DNA from 3 places in the Kineococcus aridisoli genome. Region 1 is predicted to be linked to each of the others. Evidence: predicted binding sites of a transcription regulator. Region 1 holds the regulator's gene; each other region holds the start of a gene.

Region 1 (6,423 bases):
CGAGCGTGACCGCGAGTTCGACCGAGCCGTCGAGCGCATCCTGCGCGGGCACGGCGCCGACGCCCTGGACCACGAGCACGAGGGTCCCGGCCGCGCGGACGGGCGGCAGGACGGGCACACCGACCTCGACGGCGACCAGCTCGACCTCGCCGACCGCCGCGCCCTGCGCCGGGCCGCCGGCCTGTCGACCGAGCTGACCGACGTCACCGAGGTCGAGTACCGGCAGCTGCGCCTCGAGCGCGTCGTCCTGGCGGGGGTGTGGTCCAGCGCCGACTCCAGCCGCGAGGAGGCCGAGGTCTCCCTGCAGGAGCTGTCCGCCCTGGCCGCCACCGCGGGCTCCGACGTCCTCGCCGGCGTCCTGCAGCGGCGCTCCACCCCCGACCCCGCCACCTACCTGGGGGCCGGCAAGGCGGCGGCGCTGGCCGACCTCGTCGCCGCCGAGGGCGCCGACACCGTCGTCTGCGACGGCGAGCTGTCGGCCTCGCAGCGCCGCGGCCTGGAGGACATCGTCAAGGTGAAGGTCGTCGACCGGACGGCCGTGATCCTGGACATCTTCGCCCAGCACGCCAAGAGCCGGGAGGGCAAGGCGCAGGTCGAGCTGGCGCAGCTGGAGTACCTGCTGCCGCGCCTGCGCGGCTGGGGCGAGTCGATGTCCCGCCAGGCCGGTGGTCGCGTCGCCGGCGGTGCGGGGATCGGCTCGCGCGGTCCCGGTGAGACGAAGATCGAGCTGGACCGCCGCCGCATCCGCACGCGGATGGCCAAGCTGCGTCGCGAGATCCGCGGCATGGGCACCGCCCGCGACGCCAAGCGCTCGCTGCGGGTGGCGCGCGCGGTGCCGGCGGTCTCGATCGCCGGGTACACCAACGCGGGCAAGTCCTCGCTGCTCAACCGGCTCACGGGTGCGGGCGTCCTCGTGGAGAACGCCCTCTTCGCGACGCTGGACCCGACGGTCCGGCGCGCGCAGACACCCGAGGGGCGCCCCTACACGCTGGCCGACACGGTCGGGTTCGTCCGCTCGCTGCCGCACCAGCTCGTGGAGGCCTTCCGCTCCACTCTGGAGGAGGTGGCCGAGTCCGACGTCGTCCTGCACGTCGTCGACGGCTCGCACCCCGACCCCGAGGGGCAGCTGGCCGCCGTGCGCGCCGTCCTGGCCGACGTCGGGGCCCAGGACGTGCCGGAGCTGGTGGCGGTCAACAAGGCCGACGTCGCCGACCCGGAGGTCGTCGACCGGCTGCTGCGCCGCGAGCGCGGTGCCGTCGCCGTCTCGGCCCGCACGGGCCAGGGCGTCGAGGAGCTGCTGGCGCGCATCGCCGAGATGCTGCCGGTGCCGGACGTCGAGATGGACGTGTGCGTGCCCTACGACCGCGGCGAGCTGGTCCACCGGGTGCACACCACCGGTCAGGTGCTCTCCGAGGAGCACACCGCGGCGGGCACCCGGATGCTGGCCCGCGTGCGCCCGCGGCTGGCCGCCGAGCTGGACCAGTACCGCTCCGCGCGCACGGCCTGAGGCGGCGCCGGCCCGGTCCCGCCGGGCCGTCGGCGCCGTCCCCACAGCCCCCCACCGCTGCCGCAGCGGTGGGGGGCTGCTTCCGTGCGGCGGGTCGTGTCGGTGCCGCGCGAGAGGATGGACCCGTGAGCGCACCGAGCACCGAGGACGTCGTCGAGCAGGCGGAGGTCGACGGCCACGAGGCCGCGCAGCTGCTCGAGCGCGTGGTGGACGCCCTCGGCGGTCAGCGCCGCGACGGGCAGGCGCGGATGGCGGGGGCGGTCACCGACGCCATCCGCACCCGCCGCCACCTGCTGGTGCAGGCGGGCACCGGGACGGGCAAGTCGATGGCGTACCTGGTGCCGGCGGTCGCGCACGCCGTGCACGCCGAGCGGGCGGTCGTGGTGAGCACGGCGACGCTGGCGCTGCAGGCGCAGGTGGTGGACCGCGACCTGCCGCGGCTGGCGGGTGCGCTGGCGCCGGTGCTGCACCGCGAACCCACCTGGGAGCTGCTCAAGGGGCGGGCCAACTACCTGTGCCGCAACAAGCTCGACGGCGGCTTCCCGGCCGACGAGGCGGCCCTCTTCGACGTGTCGGCACCCACCGCGGAGGCCGGCGGTGCCGACGGCGGGCGCCTGGGCCGCGAGGTCGTGCGGCTGCGCGATTGGGCGGCGACCACGCGCACCGGCGACCGCGACGAGCTCGACCCCGGGGTCAGCGACCGGGCCTGGCGCCAGGTGTCCGTCTCCGCGCGCGAGTGCCTGGGCGCGCAGCGCTGCCCCGTGGCGGCCGAGTGCTTCTCCGAGCGGGTCCGGGCGCGGGCGCGCACGGTCGACGTCGTCGTCACCAACCACGCCATGACGGCCATCGACGCCCTCGAGGGCGGCCAGCTGCTGCCCGAGCACGACGTCCTGGTCGTCGACGAGGCCCACGAGCTGGCCGACCGCGTGACGGCCGTGGCGACGGCGGAGCTGTCCGCGACCGTGCTCTCGGCGGCCTCGCGCCGGCTGCGCCGCTCCGCCGGGATCGTCTCCGAGGCGCTCGACGACGCCGCCGTCGCCCTGGAGAGCGCGCTGGAGACCGCGCCGCCGGGCCGCCTGGACCGCTGGCCGGGCGCCCTGGCCGCCGCGGTCGTCGCCGTGCGCGACGCCGCGCGCACCGCGCTGAGCGACCTCAAGGAGGCCGCCGACGGCGCGGACAAGGAGGACGTCGAGGGCCGCGGCGCGCGGCACCTGGCGCGCGCCGCCGTGCAGGAGGTCTTCTCCGTGGCCGAGCGGCTGGCCGAGGACGCCGGCCGAGAGGGCGCGGACGGTCACGACGTGGCGTGGGTGACGGCGGGCTCCGGCCCGGCCGCGCGGCCGCCGTCGCTGCACATCGCCCCGCTGTCGGTCGCCGGGCTGCTGCGCGAGCGGGTCTTCACCGACCGCACGGTCGTCGCGACGTCGGCGACGCTCAGCCTCGGCGGCTCCTTCGACGCGGTCGCCGGTGCCTTCGGCCTGGCGCGCGCCCGCAGCGACGGCGCGGCCGGGGGGCGCGGCGGCACGGCCTGGACGGGCGTGGACGTCGGCAGCCCCTTCGACTACGCCAAGCAGGGCATCCTCTACGTGGCCCGGCACCTGCCGGCGCCGGGGCGGGCGGGGGCGGGCGAGCTCGTCCTGGAGGAGCTGGCCGCGCTCGTGGAGGCCGCCGGCGGCCGCACGCTCGGGCTGTTCTCCTCCCGGCGCGCGGCCGAGGAAGCGGCGGCCGCCGTGCGCTCGCGCACCGGGCGCACGGTGCTGTGCCAGGGCGACGACCGGCTGCCCAAGCTGGTGCGCGCCTTCGCCGACGACCCGGCCACGTCGCTGTTCGGCACCCTCTCGCTGTGGCAGGGCGTCGACGTGCCCGGCCCCAGCTGCTCGCTGGTGGTCATCGACCGCATCCCCTTCCCGCGACCGGACGACCCGCTGATGTCGGCGCGCGCCCGGGCGGTCGACGCCGCGGGCGGCAACGGCTTCCTCACCGTGTCGGCCGCGCACGCGGCCGTGCGGCTGGCCCAGGGCGCGGGCCGCCTCGTGCGGGCCGCGGGCGACCGCGGCGTGGTGGCGGTCCTGGACTCCCGGCTGGCCACCGCCCGCTACGGCGGGTTCCTGCGCGAGAGCCTGCCGGGCTTCTGGCCGACGACCTCCGCGGAGGTCGCCCTGGAAGCGCTGCGACGGCTGACGAGCAGCGCCGGTTGAGCCGACCGGGTCGTTCCCGGGGCGTTCCCCCGCCGGACTCCCGCGAGGGTGCTGACGGGACGGGTGGGAGGTGGCATCCTCGGCGCGTGGCCACCGTGGGCTTCCTGCACTCCGCGCACGCGCACGTGCGCTCCTTCAGCGACCTGCTCGCCGAGCGCGACGACTCTGTCGCCGCCCGGCACCTGGTCGACACCGGCATGCTGGCGACCGCCCGCTCGCACGGGCTGCAGGCCGCGCGGCCGGCGATGGCCGACCGCCTGCGCCGGCTGGTCGCCGAGGGTGCCGAGGTGGTCGTGTGCACCTGCTCGACGACGGGTGCGCTGGCCGAGGAGGTCGGGGCCCGGACGGGCGTGCGCGTCGTGCGCGTGGACCGGCCGATGGCCGAGGCCGCCGTGCTCGCGGGCCGGCGGATCGCGGTGGTGACCTCGCTGGGCGAGGCCGCCGACACCCTGCTCCCGCTGCTGCGCGAGTGCGCTCGCGACACCGGCCGCGACGTGCAGCTGCTCGACGTGCGCTGCACCGACACGTGGACGGCTTTCGAGTCCGGGGACCTGCTCACCTACACCACGGGAGTCGCCGAGGCCGTCCGCCGAGCGGTCGCCTCCCTGCAGCCGGCCGTGGACGTCGTCGTCCTGGCGCAGGCCAGCATGCTCGACGCGGCGCCGCTGCTGCGCGACCTGCACGTGCCGGTGCTCACCTCGCCGCGGCTGGCTGTGGAGGCCGCGGTCGAGGCGGTGGTGCCGGTGGTCCCCGCCGGGCGCTGACCCGCCGGGGGCGCGGCCTCAGAGGCTGCGCAGCACCGCCGTGACGCGGCCCAGGATCGTCGCCTCGTCGCCGTCGATGGGCTCGAACAGCGGGTTGCGCGGCATCAGCCTGACGTGCCCGTCCTTGCGCTGGAGGACCTTCACGGTGGCCTCCCCGTCGATCATCGCGGCCACCACGTCACCGTTCTCGGCCGTCGGCTGCTGGCGCACGACGACCCAGTCGCCGTCGCAGATGGCCGCTTCGATCATCGACTCGCCGACCACGCGCAGCATGAAGTGCTCACCCGTGCCCACCAGCTGGGCCGGCAGCGGGAAGACCTCCTCCACGAGCTGCTCGGCCAGGATCGGCCCGCCGGCGGCGATGCGCCCGACCAGGGGCACGTAGCGCGGGGCGGGACGCTCGTCCTGCGCGCCGCCGTCGTCGGAGGTTCCCAGCGGCTGCGGCGGCGCGACGACCTCCAGGGTCCGCGGCCGGCGCGGGTCCTTGCGCAGGTAGCCCAGCCGCTCGAGGGTCTTCACCTGGTGCGCCACGCTGCTGGGGCTGGTCAGGCCGACCGCCTGGCCGATCTCCCGCATGCTCGGCGGGTAGCCGCGCGCCTCGACGCACTCCGTGATGGCGGCGAGGACCCGGCGCTGGCGGGCGGTCAGCCCGTCGGGGCCGAAGGGGGTGTCGGGGAACTGGTGCACCGAGGCGACGGCGGCGGTGGGCGCGGTCCCGTCCGCGTCGGCGGCGTCGTCGGTCCCGTCCAGCACGTCGGCCACGTCTGCTCCCTGCTCGCTCGTCCGCCGGGCTCCGTCCCGGCGCCCGGTCCCGGTCACGGTAGCCACCCCGCCCCGGAGGATCAAACACCTGTTCGAAGGTGGCGTGTCGCACCGGCTGCGTAGCGTGCCCGCCATGTGCCGGAACATCCGCCAGCTGCACAACTTCGAGCCCGCCGCGACGGAGGAGGAGGTGCGCGCCGCGGCGCTGCAGTACGTGCGCAAGGTGGCCGGGACCACCCGGCCGTCGGCGCGCAACCAGGCCGCCTTCGAGCGCGCCGTGGAGGCCGTCGCGGCGGCGACGCGCGAGCTGCTCGGCGAGCTCGTGACCGCCGCGCCGCCCAGGGACCGGGAGGTGGAGGCGGCGCGCGCCCGCGAGCGCAGCGCTCGCCGCTTCGCCTCCTGAGGTCGGCCGGGGGCCCGGCTCGCGCGGGCCGGCGGGGGCTGCGCGGCGTCGTCGCAGGTCGGCGCACGTGTCGGTGGTCGGTGGCAGCGTGCGCTGCCTGTCCCCGGAGCGGCCGAGAGCCGCCGGGGGCGTGCACCACCGCCGTGGCGGTGGTAGAACAGGCCCGCCGCTTCGAACACCCGTTCGAAGCGGCGCCCGAGCTGGAGGTCCCTGCCCGTGAGCACCACCGCCCTCACCCTCGTCCCGTGCGAGCCCGCTCTCGACGCCGTGCGCCTGCCCCGCCCGCGCCGGGGTGCGCCCCCCTCGCGCGCCCGCTCCGCGTCGCGCCCGCTCGCCCTGGTCGCCGGGGGTGCCCGGTCCGCACGGGCCGGCGGCGGTCCCGCCGCGGCCCGGCGCCGCGGCGGCTGCGAGGCGCTCGCGGCACCGCTCGCCACGCCCGTCCCCGACCGCCGGCCGCTGCGCCTGACCCGCCGCGGGCGGCTGGTGGTCTCCTGCACCGCCGCCACGCTCGTGACGACGGCGGTCGTGGCGGTGGCGGGCGCCCTGGGCGGCGCCGCGGCCGACGCGCAGCCGGTGGCCACGCCCACCGTGGTCACGGTGCTGCCGGGGCAGACGCTCTCGGAGATCGCCGCCGACGTCTCCCCGCACGAGGACTGGCGCGAGGTCGCCACGCGCATCGCCGACGTCAACGACCTGCCCACGATGGTGGTGCGCGCCGGTCAGCGGCTGACCCTGCCGGCACGCGGCTGAGCCGCTCGTGCCCCCCGGCCCGCCCCCGCCCGCGCCGCCCGG
Region 2 (6,423 bases), on a different contig from region 1:
GTCCACGGCCGCGCCCCCGCGCACCGGCGCCCGCGGGGCGGTGCGGCGCGCGCGCGCCGAGGGGTCCGCCCAGGCCGGCAACCCGTCGGCGAGGCCGGTGGCCGCGGTGGCCAGGTCGACGCCGACGACGGGGGCGATGCCGGCCGCCGTGCACGCGCGCACGAACTTCACCGCCCCGTAGAGGCCGTCGCGGTCGGTGAGCGCGAGGGTGTCCATCCCCAGCGCCGCCGCCCGGGCGACCAGGTCGGCGGGTGTGGAGGTGCCGTGGCGCAGGGAGTACCCGGAGGCGACGTGCAGGTGCGGGAACGGCGGTGGTGCGAACACGAGGGGGACGTCCTCCGGGGAACGTGCCCGCGGGGAAGGACGGAGCAGCGGTGGGTGCGGTGGCGATGGGCGGAGCGGTGGGAGTTCGCGGGGAAGGAGGTGGCGGGGTGCGGCGCGGACCGCGCCCCGCCGGTGTCAGCCGGCCAGCGGGTGGACGGCGCTGAGGCCGAGCATCGACTCCACGACGCGGTGGAAGCGCTCCGCGGCGGCGAGCAGGGCGTCCGCGGCGGCGGCGTCCACCGCGCCGCTGCGACCGGCCTCCACGGCGGAACGCGTCGCCGCGGTCGCGGCGAAGAGGTCCGCCCACTCCTGCAGCGAGTCGTCGAGGCGCGGCAGCATCTCCCAGACGCTGCGGGGGCTGCTGCGCCGCGGGCCGGCCGGGCGGCCGCGCACCGCGACGAGCGCGGCACCCGCCCGCAACGCCGACAGGTGGGCGTGCACGTACCGGTCGGCGGGGTCGTCCGCGCGCATCGCCGCGACGAGCTCGGCCTCGCAGCGTTCGAGGAGGTCGAGCGCCGCGGTGGTGAGCGGCCGGGGGACGTCGGGGATGTCGGAGGTGCTGGACGCGGTGGTCATCGCGAGCTCCTGTGCGATCTGGCTGAGAGGTGTGGCGTCGGTGGTGCCTTCGGGTGGTGCCTTCGAGTGGTCCGGTGAGGGTGTGCGGTCAGTCGCTGACGCGCAGCAGCTGCCACGCGCCGTCCGTGCCACCAGGAGCAGTGGTACCAGCACCCTCCGACACGGCCGCCGTCCCGAGCGCGACGGAGCGGGCGAGGTCGTAGACGCCGCTCGCCGCGCAGCGCCCCACGCTGGCCTCGACCCGGAAGACCTCGCGCTCGAGGTCGCCGAGCTCCAGGACCGGCCGGGCGGCGGTCGCCGCCCCGCCGCGACCGGCTCCCACCGCCGTCACCGCGGGCTCGTCACCGTGCACGGCGGCGACCGCGGAGTGCTCCCACCACGCCCGGCGCTCCCGCCACCGGGACAGCAGCTCCCGGACCACGTACAGCCGCCCGCGCCAGACGAACTGCACCGGGGCGTCGTGCGCCTCGCCCAGCGCACCGGACCGGACGTGCACCTCGTCGGAGAACCGTCGCACCGCTGTTCACCCTCCCCGCTGGAACCGGCACCGCGGGTGCTCCCGCGGTGGGCGGGCCGGGGGAAGCGGCCCAGGACGACGCACCCGGCGGCGCGGCCCGCGGAGCTTCCCCTCCCCGCGGGCCGCACCACCGAGCGGCCACCACGCTCGAACAACCGTTCGAACGCACTTCGAAGCTACACCACGGGCCTCGGGCCGCGTCAACGGCGAATCGGCCGTCCACACGGCCGGATCACCGCTCGCCGCCGGGGGGGGGGGAGGGCGGCCACCCGATCGGCCGACGAGTTGTCCACAGGCGCCCCGCCGCCGCCCGCGGGGAGGCGGCGCCGCGTGCCACCGTGCGCGGGTGATCCCGCTCCGCCCGGCCGCCGTCCCCGTCGCCGCCCTGACCGCCCTCGGGCTGCTCACCGGCTGCTCGGGACCGGCGCCGTCCACCCCGGCGCCGGCCCCCGCCGCCACCGGGGCCGCCGCGGCCGCGCCAGCGGGACCGGCACCCCAGGCCCCGCCGACCCCATCGGCCCCGGTCCAGACGCCGGCCGCGTCGACGCCGACGCCGCTGGCGACGAGGTCCCTGCCGGCGCCGGAGCTCGACCCGCTGGGGCGGGTGCGCACCGAGGAGGGTGCGAGCTACTTCGCGGTCCACTTCGTCGCCGTGCTCAACCACGCCCGCGAGACGGGCGACCCGAGCCTGCTGCGGCAGATCTCCGACCCCGGCTGCACGGGGTGCGCCTACTACGCCGAGGAGATCGACGAGTACCGCAAGCGGGGCTACTCGAATGTGGGTCTGGAACTCGTCTTCCGCGGAACTGACTACGACTACTGGCACCCCCAGTCGGGAGAACTCGGCCTCACGGTGATCACCGACCGGTCAGCACACAGCGTCGTGGATGCCGTTGGCACGGTCATCGACGAAGTTCCAGAACTCCTCGACGGTCGGACCGCTCTGGACTTGAAGTGGCTGCAGAACCGGTGGGTCGTGTGGGAGGTCGAATGAGGCGCAAGCGACTGGTGATCGCCGGGGGCGCCGCACTGGCCCTGACATTCTCGGCTTCGCCGAGCACTGCAACAGCCAAGCCGAACTCCTCTGGAGTCGCGCTGGGGAGCGATGTGGTCGTCGATGCTCAGACCTCAGTTCCTGGAAGACGAACCGGCGACTCCATGGGACGGTCCGCACAAGGCCCATCGGGCCCACCCGTCACCGTCGTCCGCACGCCGGCCTGCAGCCGCAACACCCCCGACATGCCCGTGGGGGACAACTCCTGCCGCGCGGCCGGCGCGAACTGCCCCCCGGGGGAGCTGCTGACCACGGTCTGGGCACGCACCGGCGAGGGGCCGTGGACCAGCCGCGGGACCCGGTGCACCAGCGAGGCCGCCGCGGCCGGCACCCCCGTGCAGGTGCCGGCCGTGACGCTCGCCGACCTCCAGCGCGTCGGCCTGCCGGCCGGGGCGGTCGAGGTCCAGCCCGGCGACGGGCAGGCGCTCGTCAACGTGCCCGTCATCGTGCACACGCGGGCCGAGACCGTCGTCCGCGACACGACCGTCCTGGGGTTCCCGGTGACCGTCCGCGCCACCCCGGTCTCGTGGACGTGGTCCTTCGGCGACGGCGGGACGCTGGGCCCCACGGACGTCCCCGGGGCGCCGTACCCCGCGCACGACCTCACCCACACCTACGTGCGGAGCGGGGACCACGAGATCGTCCTGACCACCGCCTACCGCGGGGAGTACACGATCGCGGGGCTGCCGTACCGGCCGGTCGAGGGGCTGGCCACGGTCGTCTCCGAACCGGTGCCGATCCACCTGCTGGAGGGCACCGACGTGCTCACGCGCTGACGCCCGGGACCACCGGCGGTCCCGGCCGCAGGCCTGTCCGCAGGCCCGTCCGCAGGCCCGTCCGCTCGGCGCGACGACGGGCCCGCACGGCTCTACCGTTGTGGTGCATGAGGTGGACGGGGACGCGCGAGGCGCCGGCCGGCGGGCCGGTCGCGGCGTCACCGCCCCGTGCACCGGTCCCGGCCGTCGAGGCCACGGTGGCGGCCCTGGTGGCGCTCGGCGCGAGCGGTGAGGTCCGGGAACTGCCCGCCGACCTGTGCGGACCGGCCGAGGTGGCCGCCCACCTCGGCGTGGCGCCCGCGGCGCTCGCTCGGACGACCGTGCTCACCACCCGGGACGGGCGGCGGCTGATGGTGGTCTCCTCGCGGGTGCACCGGCTGTTCCCGCCGGCGCTGGCGGCCGTGCTCAGCGAGCCGGAGCTGACCCTCGACGACGACGTCGACGTCCTGCACCGCACCGGCGCCGTCCTGGGCTCCGCCTCCCCCGTCGGGCTCGCCGAGCCGATGCCCACCTTCGTCGACGTGGCCCTGGCCCTGCACCCGGTCGTCTGGGTCCCCGCCGGGCACCCGCACGCGCTGTTCCGCACCCGCTACGACGAGCTCCTCCGCCTCACCGGAGGGCACCCCGTCGAGATCGGATGAGCGGACCGGAGGGCCTGGCCGTCCACCTCGTGGAGCAGGCGGGGGCGGGGGCGCCGCAGGTGGTGCTCGTGCACGGCCTGGGCAGCGCCGCGAGCACCTGGTCGCTCGTCGTGCCGCACCTGGCGGCGGAGCACCGGCTGGCCCTCGTCGACCTGCCCGGCCACGGCGAGAGCCCACCCGTGGACGACGTCGACGAGATGAGCCCGCGCGCCCTCGGGCGGCGGCTGCACCGCCTGGCCCGGCGGCTCGCCCGGGAGGGCGGGCGGCCCGTGCACCTCGTGGGCCACTCGCTGGGGGGCTGGGCCTGCCTGGAGGCCGCCGCGGACGACGGCGAGGCCACCGGGCGGGAGGGCGCCGAGCCCGCCGTCGCCACCGTCACCGCGCTCACCCCCGCGGGGTTGTGGACCGCCCCGCGACGTCGCCCGCCGCTGCTGCCGACCGGTCAGCAGTTCGCCCGGTGGGCGGCCCGGCTGCCGGTCGACGTCACCGCGAGCGCGTGGGGGCGGGCGCTGGCGTTCGGCGCGACGAGCGCGGCTCCGCGCCGGCTGCCCCCCGAGGTGGCGCGCACCGCGGTCGCCGCGGTCGCCGCCGCCGCGGGCTACGCCGCCGCCGACGCGGGGATCGCCGCGGGCCTCTTCGAGCGCGCCGGGCAGGTGCGGGTTCCGGTGGCGGTCGTCGCCGGCCGGCGCGACCGGGTGGTGCCGCCCTCGCACCTGCTGCGCGCCTGCGCGCCGGCGCACGCGCGGTGGCTGGAGTGGGAGGCGTGCGGTCACGTGCCGGCGTGGGACCGGCCCGCCGACGTCGCAGCGCTCGTGCGCGAGCAGGTGGCGCTCGCCGGGGACGGCGGCTGACGCCCGGCGGGCGTCACCGGGCCGGGGCGCCGGAGCGCGCTGCCGGGCGCCCCGGCGCGGGCGGCACGCGGCGCCCGTAGCCTCGGCGCGTGCCCACCGACCCCCCGCGCTCCCCCGGCGCGCCCGCGCTCGTCACCCTCGACGTGTGGACGGTCCCGCCGCGACGGGTCGCCGGTGCGCTGTGGCGGATGGCCGCCGACCGGCCCGCGCTGGCCCGCACCCCCGGCGCCCGCTTCAGCAAGCTCATGGGCACCGGCAGCGGGCGCACCTTCACCGTCCGCGACGCCGACCCGCGCCGCTGGGCGCTGCTCGTCGCGTGGGCCGAGGCCGACGACGCCGACCGCTTCGAGCGCTCCGCGACGGTGCAGGCCTGGCGGCGGCTGGCCGCCGAGCGCCTGCAGGTGCGCCTGGCGCCGCTGACCAGCCGCGGCCGCTGGTCCGGGGCCGAGCCGTTCGGCGGGCGCCGCCGCGACGCGCACGAGGGGCCCGTCGCCTCCATCACCCGTGCGCGGCTGCACCCGGCGAGGGCCGCCTCGTTCTGGCGCTCGGTGCCGCCGGTCTCGCAGCAGCTGCACGGCGTGCCGGGGCTGCGCTGCGCGCTGGGCATCGGGGAGGCGCCGCTGGGCTACCAGGGCACCTTCTCGCTGTGGGAGTCCACGGACGCGCTGCGCGCCTTCGCCCACCGCACCAGCGCGCACCGCGACGTGGTGCGGCGCACCCCGCGGGAGGGCTGGTACGCCGAGGAGCTGTTCGCCCGCTTCGCCGTCCTCGACGTGCGCGGCACGCTGGACGGGCGGACCCCCTGAGCCGAGCGGGTGGTGGCGCGGGCGCGGCGGCACCCGCGCGCCGGCGCGGCGGCGACCCCGGGGGCGTGGAACCGTCGTCCTGGGTGCGTCAGCTGCCGTCGGCCCTCGGCAGCGCCCTCGTGGCGCTGTGGGCCTGGGGCCCGCGCCCGGAGCAGGTCCACCCGCACGGCTCGCCGGGTGCCGGCTCCCGGTGGGACCGCGGCCACCGCGCGCTCTGGACGGCCGGACGGGTGCTCGGCTGGCTGTGCCTGGCCGTCGCCCTCGCCGGGCTGTGCGCGCTGGCGCACCTGCTCACCACCCGCTGACCACCCGTCGGCCACCCGTCGGCCACCCGTCGGCGCCCACCGGGGCGGGTGCCGCAGCCCGCTCCTAGAGTGCTGGCCGTGCCCCTTCGACTCGCACCGGCGCTGGCCGGGGCCCTCACGGGTGCGGCCGTGCTCACCCAGGTCGCCCACCCCCTGCTGCGCGGGCGGGCGCTGCACCGCACGACCATCGGCTCGGTCGCGGCGTTCTCCGCCGCCGCGGTCACCGACGCGGCCCGCCGCGGCGGTCTGCGCGCGGGCCTGGCGACGCTGGCCGTGGCCGGCGGGCTCGGCCTGGCCGCGGAGGTGGTGGGCACCCGCACGGGCCGGCCGTTCGGGCACTACCGCTACGCGCGCTCCCTGGGCCCGCAGGTGCTCGGCGTGCCCGTCGTCGTGCCGCTGGCGTGGACGATGCTCGCCCAGCCCGCGCTGCAGCTGGGCCGGCGGCTGGCCCGCGACCTGGAGCGCCCCGCCCGCGACGTCGTCGCCGTCGGCACCGCGGCGTGGACGCTGGCGAGCTGGGACCTCTTCCTGGACCCGCAGATGACCGCCGAGGGGCACTGGGCCTTCGAGCAG
Region 3 (6,423 bases), on a different contig from region 1:
GGGGGCGATCGAGCGGTTCCAGTACCACAGGACCAGCTCGTCCGGGTCGCTGGAGATGGAGGTGCCCGAACCGCAGCCCGCGAGCAGGCCCGCGGCGGCTCCCGCCTGCAGCACGCGCCGGCGCGAGGGCGTGCGCGAGGGGGTGCCGGGCGGGGCGTGCGAGCTGCGCGTACCGGGGAATGGCGACAGTGACATCCGGCCGACCCACTCTCTTCGTCGAGATCCAGGTGCGAGCGCCGTGAGCGCTCACGGCTTCCTGGGACGGTGCCACCGGGGTCGGAGGCTGTCAAGGACGGTGCGCCCCCTCGCCGCCCCCGCCGCCGTCTGGGAGAGTCCCCGCACGGACGAGCGGGTGGAGGGCGCGGTGACGGCCGAGCAGCACGGGACGGGCACGGGCCGGCGGCCACGGCGGCCCGCGCACGGCGCGGCGACCATCGAGGACGTCGCGCAGGCGGCGGGCGTGTCCCGGCAGACGGTGACCCGGGCCATGAACGACATGCCCGGCATCAGCGCGGTGACCAAGGAGCGCGTGCTGCGCGCCGCCAAGGACCTGCACTACCGCCCGTCCCGGTTCGGCCGCGGCCTGGCGCGCGCCGCCCACGACACGCTGGGCCTGGTGGTCTCCGACCTGACCAACCCGTACTACCCCGAGTTCGCCGCCGCGACGGTGCGGTACGCGGGGCGCCTGGGCTGGAACGTCGTCCTCGTCGACACCGTGCACGCCCCCGACCCCGGGCTGGTCCTGGCCGACCTGGCCCACCAGGTGGACGCCGTCGTCGGCTACGTGGGCCGGCGCGAGGTGTGGGCGGACGCCCTCGCCGGCATGCCCGTCGTCAGCGTCGACCCGCCCGCGGACGGCGGCACGCCGGCGGGCACCGCGACCGTCGCGCTGGACCCCGGGCCCGCCCTGCACGACGCCGCGCGGCACCTGCTGGCCTCCGGCACCCGCACGGTCGCCGTCCTCGACGGGAGCCGGTGCGCCCCGACGGACCGGGCGCAGCTGATCGAGCAGGTGCTCACCGCGGCGGGGCTGCGGGTGGAGGTGCTGCCCGCCGGCGGGCAGGACGTGGTCGCCGGGCGCACGGCGACCGCGCGCCTGGTCGCCGACGGCCTGCCGGACGCCGTCGTCGGCTGGAACGACATCGTGGCCGTCGGGGCGCTGTCGGTGCTGCACGAGGCGGGGGTGGCGGTGCCCGGGCGCGTGCGGGTGCTGGGCATCGACGGCCTCACCCTGGGCACCTTCGTCACCCCGCAGCTGTCCACGCTGGCCGTGGACATGGCCGGGGTGGCCCGGGCGGCCGTGGACCTCGCCCTGCAGGCGCTGGACCCGGCCGGCGGCGGACCCGGGCACCGGCGCGTGCGGCACGACTTCCTCGCCCGCGGCTCCAGCTGACCGTCCCCGCCCGGTGCTCCGTTCGGGTGCCCCCGGGGCGCCGCGGCGTACAGGTGGCGCCCGGACGCGCCGACGATCCAGGCATGTCTGGACCCGTGCCGTCCGGCGGGAGTGGGGGCCTCGCCGCGCAGGCCCCCGCCGCACCGCCGTTCTCGGCGGGCCCCTTCGTCGCCATGGTCGTCGACGAGGTCACCGACTACCAGCGCGGCATCCTGCGCGGGGTGGAGGACGAGCTCGCCGACACCGGCACTCCGGTGCTGGTGACCGTCAACCACCCCCGCACCGGCCAGGACGAGGACTTCCTCGTCCGGCTGCTGGAGCGGGGCCGCGTCGCCGCCCTCGTCGTCACCGCCGTGCAGTACCACCAGCTCGGCCAGGTCCTGTGCAGCCGCGCGCTCGCGCTGGGCGTGCCGGTCGTCACCATCTCGCGGCGCTCGCCGGGGACGGCGAACGTCGACGCGGACAACGCCGGCGCCGTGCGCGAGCTCATGGCCCACCTGATCGACGAGTGCGGCGCGCGCCGGCCCGCGCTGCTGCGCGGCGTGCACGACAGCCCCGACTCCGCGGTGCGCGAGCAGGCCTTCCGCGCGGCCCTGGCCGAGCGCGGGATGGAGGTCGACGAGGACCTCGTCCTCGACGGCTCCTACCACCGCGAGGCCGCCCACCGCGCCGTCACCGCCCTGCTGGCGCGCCGCCGCGACCTCGACGCCGTCGTCGCGGCGAACGACGCCATGGCGCACGGCGCCCTCGACGCGCTGCGCATGGCGGGCCTGTCGGTGCCCGGCGACGTGCTCGTGACCGGGTTCGACGACCTGCCCGAGTCCCGCGAGGGCGGCCTGTCGCTGACGACGGTCGACCCCGGCCTGCACGAGCAGGGGCGCGCCGCGGTGCGCGCGCTGCGCGCCCAGGCCACCGGCACCGGCGGCACCGAGGACGTGCGGGTGCCCGCCGTCGTGGTGCGCCGCGGTTCGACCCGGCGCGGGGCGGCGCCCGTCGCGCTGCCCGCGGGCGGCGAGCGCGGCGCGGTGGCCCGGCTCGACCAGGACCACCTGCTGGAGATCACCCGGGCCTTCGCGGGGTGCTCCTCGCTCGAGGAGCTCGTCGACGAGCTGGCGGCGCACGTGCCGCGGCTGGGGGTGCGCAGCTGCTTCCTGGTGCTGCTGGAGGAGCGCGAGGACGCGGCGCCGGCGGCCCGGGTCGCCCTGGCCTACGCCCGGGGCGCGGTGAGCACGGGCTCCGCGGTCTTCGGCAACGACGAGCTGCTGCCCCCCGAGCAGCTCGCGCTGCTCGGGCGCCGGGCCGTGATCCGCACCCTGGCGGCCGGCCCGCGCCAGCACGGCTACCTGCTGCTCGAACCGGGCGCCGGCGACCGCAGCCGGATGCTGGACCTGCTGCAGGTCGACCTCACCCGTGCGCTGGACGCGCTGGCCCGCGAGCGGCGCCTGCAGGAGCACGCCGTGGAGCTGGAGCGCGTCGTGGCGCTGCGCACCCGCCAGCTCGAGCAGGAGGTCGCGGTGCGGCGCGAGGCGGAGTCCCGGCTGCGGCGGGCCAACGCCGAGCTGGAGCGCATCGCCATGCGCGACCCGCTGACCGGCCTGGCCAACCGCCGCGCGCTGGACGCCGCGCTCGCCGAGCGCTGGGAGCGGGCCGCGCGCGGCGACGACCCGCTGGGCCTGGTGATCTGCGACGTGGACCACTTCAAGGGCTACAACGACCGCTACGGGCACCCGGCCGGTGACGAGTGCCTGCGCGCCGTGGCGACGGCCCTGGCCGCGGTCGCCGTGCGGCCCGGCGACGTCAGCGCCCGCCACGGCGGCGAGGAGTTCGCGGTGCTGCTGCCGGCCACCGACGAGCGCGGCACCGCGCACGTGGCGCGGCTGCTGCTGGCCGGCGTGCGCGCCCTGGGCATCGAGCACGCCGGGTCCCCCCGCGCCAGCGTCTCCGTGAGCGCGGGCTGGGCGGTGGCCCGCCCGGCGCGGGGCGGGACGGTGCAGGACCTCGTGGACGCCGCCGACCGCGCGCTCTACGAGGCCAAGCTCACCGGCCGCGACCGCGCCGTCGGCGCCGAGGCGGTCGGGGTCGGGGTCGGGGATGCCGTGGAGGTCGCCCGGCCCGCCCGCTGACGCCGCGCGGGGCCCACGGGGCGCGCTCAGGCGCGGACGGTGGACTCGCGCACGACGAGGCGGGTGGGCAGGGTCGTGGTCCCCGGCGAGGGCTGACCGGCGACCGCGGCCAGCAGCAGCTCCCCGGCGCGGCGGCCCAGCGCCTCCAGGCCCAGGGCGACCGTCGTCAGCGGAGGGCGGGAGGCGAGCGCGATGACGTCCCAGTCGTCGAAGCCGACGACCGCGACGTCCTCGGGCACGCGCCGGCCGGCGTCGCGCAGCCCGTCGCAGACGCCGCGGGCGATCTGGTCGCTGCCGCACGTGACGGCGTCGACGTCGGGGTGGCGGCGCAGCAGCAGGTCGGCGGCCAGCCGGCCCCAGCGCTCGCTCCACTCCCCGTGCAGGGCCGGCCCGAGGAGGGCGTCCCCGGCCTGCGCCTCGGCGGCCGCCCGGCGCACCTGGGCGGCGTGGTGGTCCTCGGGGCCGGTCACGTGCGCGACCCGCCGCCGGCCGAGGTCGAGCACGTGCCGCACGGCGGCGGCGGCACCGCCCGCCTGGTCGACGGTCAGCGAGGTGTCGGCCGGGTCCTGGGAGGGGGTGAAGGCGTAGACGACCGGCACGTGCGCCGGTGCGCCCACGGGCGGGCGCGGTTCGGTGCGCCGGCCGGTGACGATGATCCCGTCCACGCGCCGCGACAGCAGCGTGCGCAGGTAGTGCTGCTCGCGCACCGGGTCGTCGCGGCTGTCGCACAGCAGCACGCTCATCTCCCCGGCGCCCAGGGCGTTCTCCGCGCCGAGCATGACGGGGATGGAGAAGCGGCCGAAGCTGTCGGTGGTGATCAGGCCCACGGTGTAGCTGCGGCCGGAGGACAGCCCGCGGCCCAGGGAGTCCGGGGTGAAGCCCAGCTGCTCGGCGGCCCGGCGCACCCGCTCGCGCGTCTCCGCGCGCAGCTGGCCGGTCCCGTTGAGCGCCTTGGAGGCCGTGCCGGGGGCGACGCCCGCGAGCGCGGCCACGTCCACGATCCGCGCCGGAACGACGCTTTCCGTCACAGGGCACCTCCTGACCTGGTGGTCCGCAGCACGATACAGGCCTCACCGCAAGCCTTGACGACGTCACCGGGCGGGCCTACGGTCGAGCGCAGAAAACGTGTTCCGCCGTTTCCGACGTCTCGATGGAGAGCTCATGACGACCACGACGGCCCCCACCGCGCCCAGCGCGCCCGCCGCCCCCACCGCGGCGGCCGCCGTCGCCCTGCGCCCGGTCCCGCTGCGCTCGGCCCGCATCACCGGCGGCTTCTGGGCCGAGCGGCAGGGCGCCAACCGGCGCCAGGCCCTGCGCGCCGGCCACGAGAAGCTGGAGAGCGCGGGCAACCTGCAGAACCTGCGCATCGCCGCCGGGCAGGCGCAGGGCGAGGTGCGCGGCCCGATCTTCATGGACTCCGACGTCTACAAGTGGCTGGAGGCCGCCGGCTGGGAGCACGGGCGCGAACCCGACGAGGAGCTGCTCGGCTGGATCCGCGAGGTCACCGCCGTCGTCGCCGCCGCCCAGGCCGAGGACGGCTACCTGGACTCCGTGCAGCAGGTGCGCGGGAAGGGCGAGCGCTACGTCGACCTGCCCTGGAGCCACGAGCACTACTGCGCGGGCCACCTGTTCCAGGCCGCCGTCGCCGTGCACCGCGGCACCGGCGAGACCGGGCTGCTCGACGTCGCGGTCAGGCTCGCCGACCACCTCGTGGCCACCTTCGGGCCGGGGAAGGTCGAGGAGGTCGACGGCCACCCGGTCGTCGAGATGGGCCTGGTGGAGCTGTTCCGCGAGACCGGCACCCGGGCCTACCTGGACCTGGCCCGCTGGTTCGTCGACGCCCGCGGCCACGGGATCATCGAGCGCCTGCACGGCAAGCAGCCCACGTACTTCTCCGACCGCGTCCCGGTGCGCGAGCAGACCAGCCCCGAGGGCCACGCCGTGCGCGCGGTGTACCTGACGGCCGGCGCCGCCGACGTCGCCGCCGAGACCTCCGACGCGGACCTGCTGGCGGCGCTGGTGCGCCAGTGGGAGGGCATGCTCGCCTCCAAGACCTACGTCACCGGCGGCATCGGCTCGCGCTGGGACTGGGAGCAGTTCGGCGACCACCACGAGCTGAGCCCGGACCGGGCCTACGCCGAGACGTGCGCGGCCATCGGCAGCGTGCAGTGGACCTGGCGCCTGCTGCTGGCGACGGGGGAGTCCCGCTACGCCGACCTCGTCGAGCGCACCCTCTACAACGCCTTCCTGCCCGGCGTCTCGCTGGCCGGCACCGAGTACTTCTACGTCAACGCCCTGCAGCTGCGGCACGGCGCGCACGCCGAGGAGGAGCGCAGCGTCGCCCACGGCCGCCGCCCCTGGTTCGACTGCGCCTGCTGCCCGCCGAACATCATGCGGACGCTCTCCAGCCTCGACGCCTACCTCGCCACGAGCTCGGAGGCGGGGATCCAGCTGCACCAGTACGCCACCGGGACGGTCGAGGCGGACGGCGCCGCGCTGTCGGTGACCACCGACTACCCGTGGGACGGCGCGGTGCGCATCGAGGTCACCGACCCGGGCGCCGGCGAGTGGGAGCTCGCCCTGCGCGTGCCCGGCTGGGCCGAGGGCGCCGTCGCCGACGTCGCCGGCGAGCGGCTCGACGCCCCCGCCGGGGAGTACCTGCGGGTGCGGCGCACCTGGGCGGCCGGTGACGTCGTCGAGCTGACGCTGCCGATGACCGTGCGCGTCGTGGAGGCCGACCCCCGCGTCGACGCCGTCCGCGGCTGCGTCGTCGTCGAGCGCGGCCCGCTCGTCTACGCCCTCGAGCAGGCCGACCTGCCCGAGGGCCTCGTCGCCGACGACGTGCGGGTGCGCGTGGCGGAGGTCCGCGGCGCGCAGGCCGAGCACCGGCCGGACCTGCTCGCGGGC

Evidence for each region. The regulator LexA, encoded in region 1, represses DNA repair genes until DNA is damaged. The targets are predictions, from matches to a motif close to TCGAACANNTGTTCGA.
Region 2: a site for LexA is predicted at 1,565-1,580, ahead of ACRYM2_RS13505 (DUF6504 family protein). Genes of this name have one in related genera too.
Region 3: a site for LexA is predicted at 4,634-4,649, ahead of ACRYM2_RS04515 (glycoside hydrolase family 127 protein). Genes of this name have one in related genera too.

The regions. Positions count from the first base shown of each region.
Region 1 covers NZ_JBJLSF010000008.1:11,600-18,022, reverse strand. The annotation lists gene hflX (GTPase HflX) at 1-1,507, shown strand, start outside; gene ACRYM2_RS03860 (ATP-dependent DNA helicase) at 1,633-3,702, shown strand; gene ACRYM2_RS03855 (aspartate/glutamate racemase family protein) at 3,789-4,466, shown strand; gene lexA (transcriptional repressor LexA) at 4,485-5,228, opposite strand; gene ACRYM2_RS03845 (DUF2277 domain-containing protein) at 5,362-5,631, shown strand; gene ACRYM2_RS03840 (hypothetical protein) at 5,848-6,381, shown strand.
Region 2 covers NZ_JBJLSF010000045.1:17,960-24,382, forward strand. The annotation lists gene ACRYM2_RS13495 (DNA polymerase III subunit alpha) at 1-324, opposite strand, end outside; gene ACRYM2_RS13500 (SAV_6107 family HEPN domain-containing protein) at 460-900, opposite strand; gene ACRYM2_RS13505 (DUF6504 family protein) at 989-1,417, opposite strand; gene ACRYM2_RS13510 (DUF6318 family protein) at 1,764-2,411, shown strand; gene ACRYM2_RS13515 (PKD domain-containing protein) at 2,657-3,247, shown strand; gene ACRYM2_RS13520 (aminoacyl-tRNA deacylase) at 3,355-3,888, shown strand; gene ACRYM2_RS13525 (alpha/beta fold hydrolase) at 3,885-4,739, shown strand; gene ACRYM2_RS13530 (monooxygenase) at 4,829-5,545, shown strand; gene ACRYM2_RS13535 (hypothetical protein) at 5,611-5,850, shown strand; gene ACRYM2_RS13540 (carotenoid biosynthesis protein) at 5,929-6,423, shown strand, end outside.
Region 3 covers NZ_JBJLSF010000009.1:56,305-62,727, forward strand. The annotation lists gene ACRYM2_RS04495 (ABC transporter substrate-binding protein) at 1-114, opposite strand, end outside; gene ACRYM2_RS04500 (LacI family DNA-binding transcriptional regulator) at 296-1,393, shown strand; gene ACRYM2_RS04505 (substrate-binding and GGDEF domain-containing protein) at 1,477-3,516, shown strand; gene ACRYM2_RS04510 (LacI family DNA-binding transcriptional regulator) at 3,543-4,544, opposite strand; gene ACRYM2_RS04515 (glycoside hydrolase family 127 protein) at 4,678-6,423, shown strand, end outside.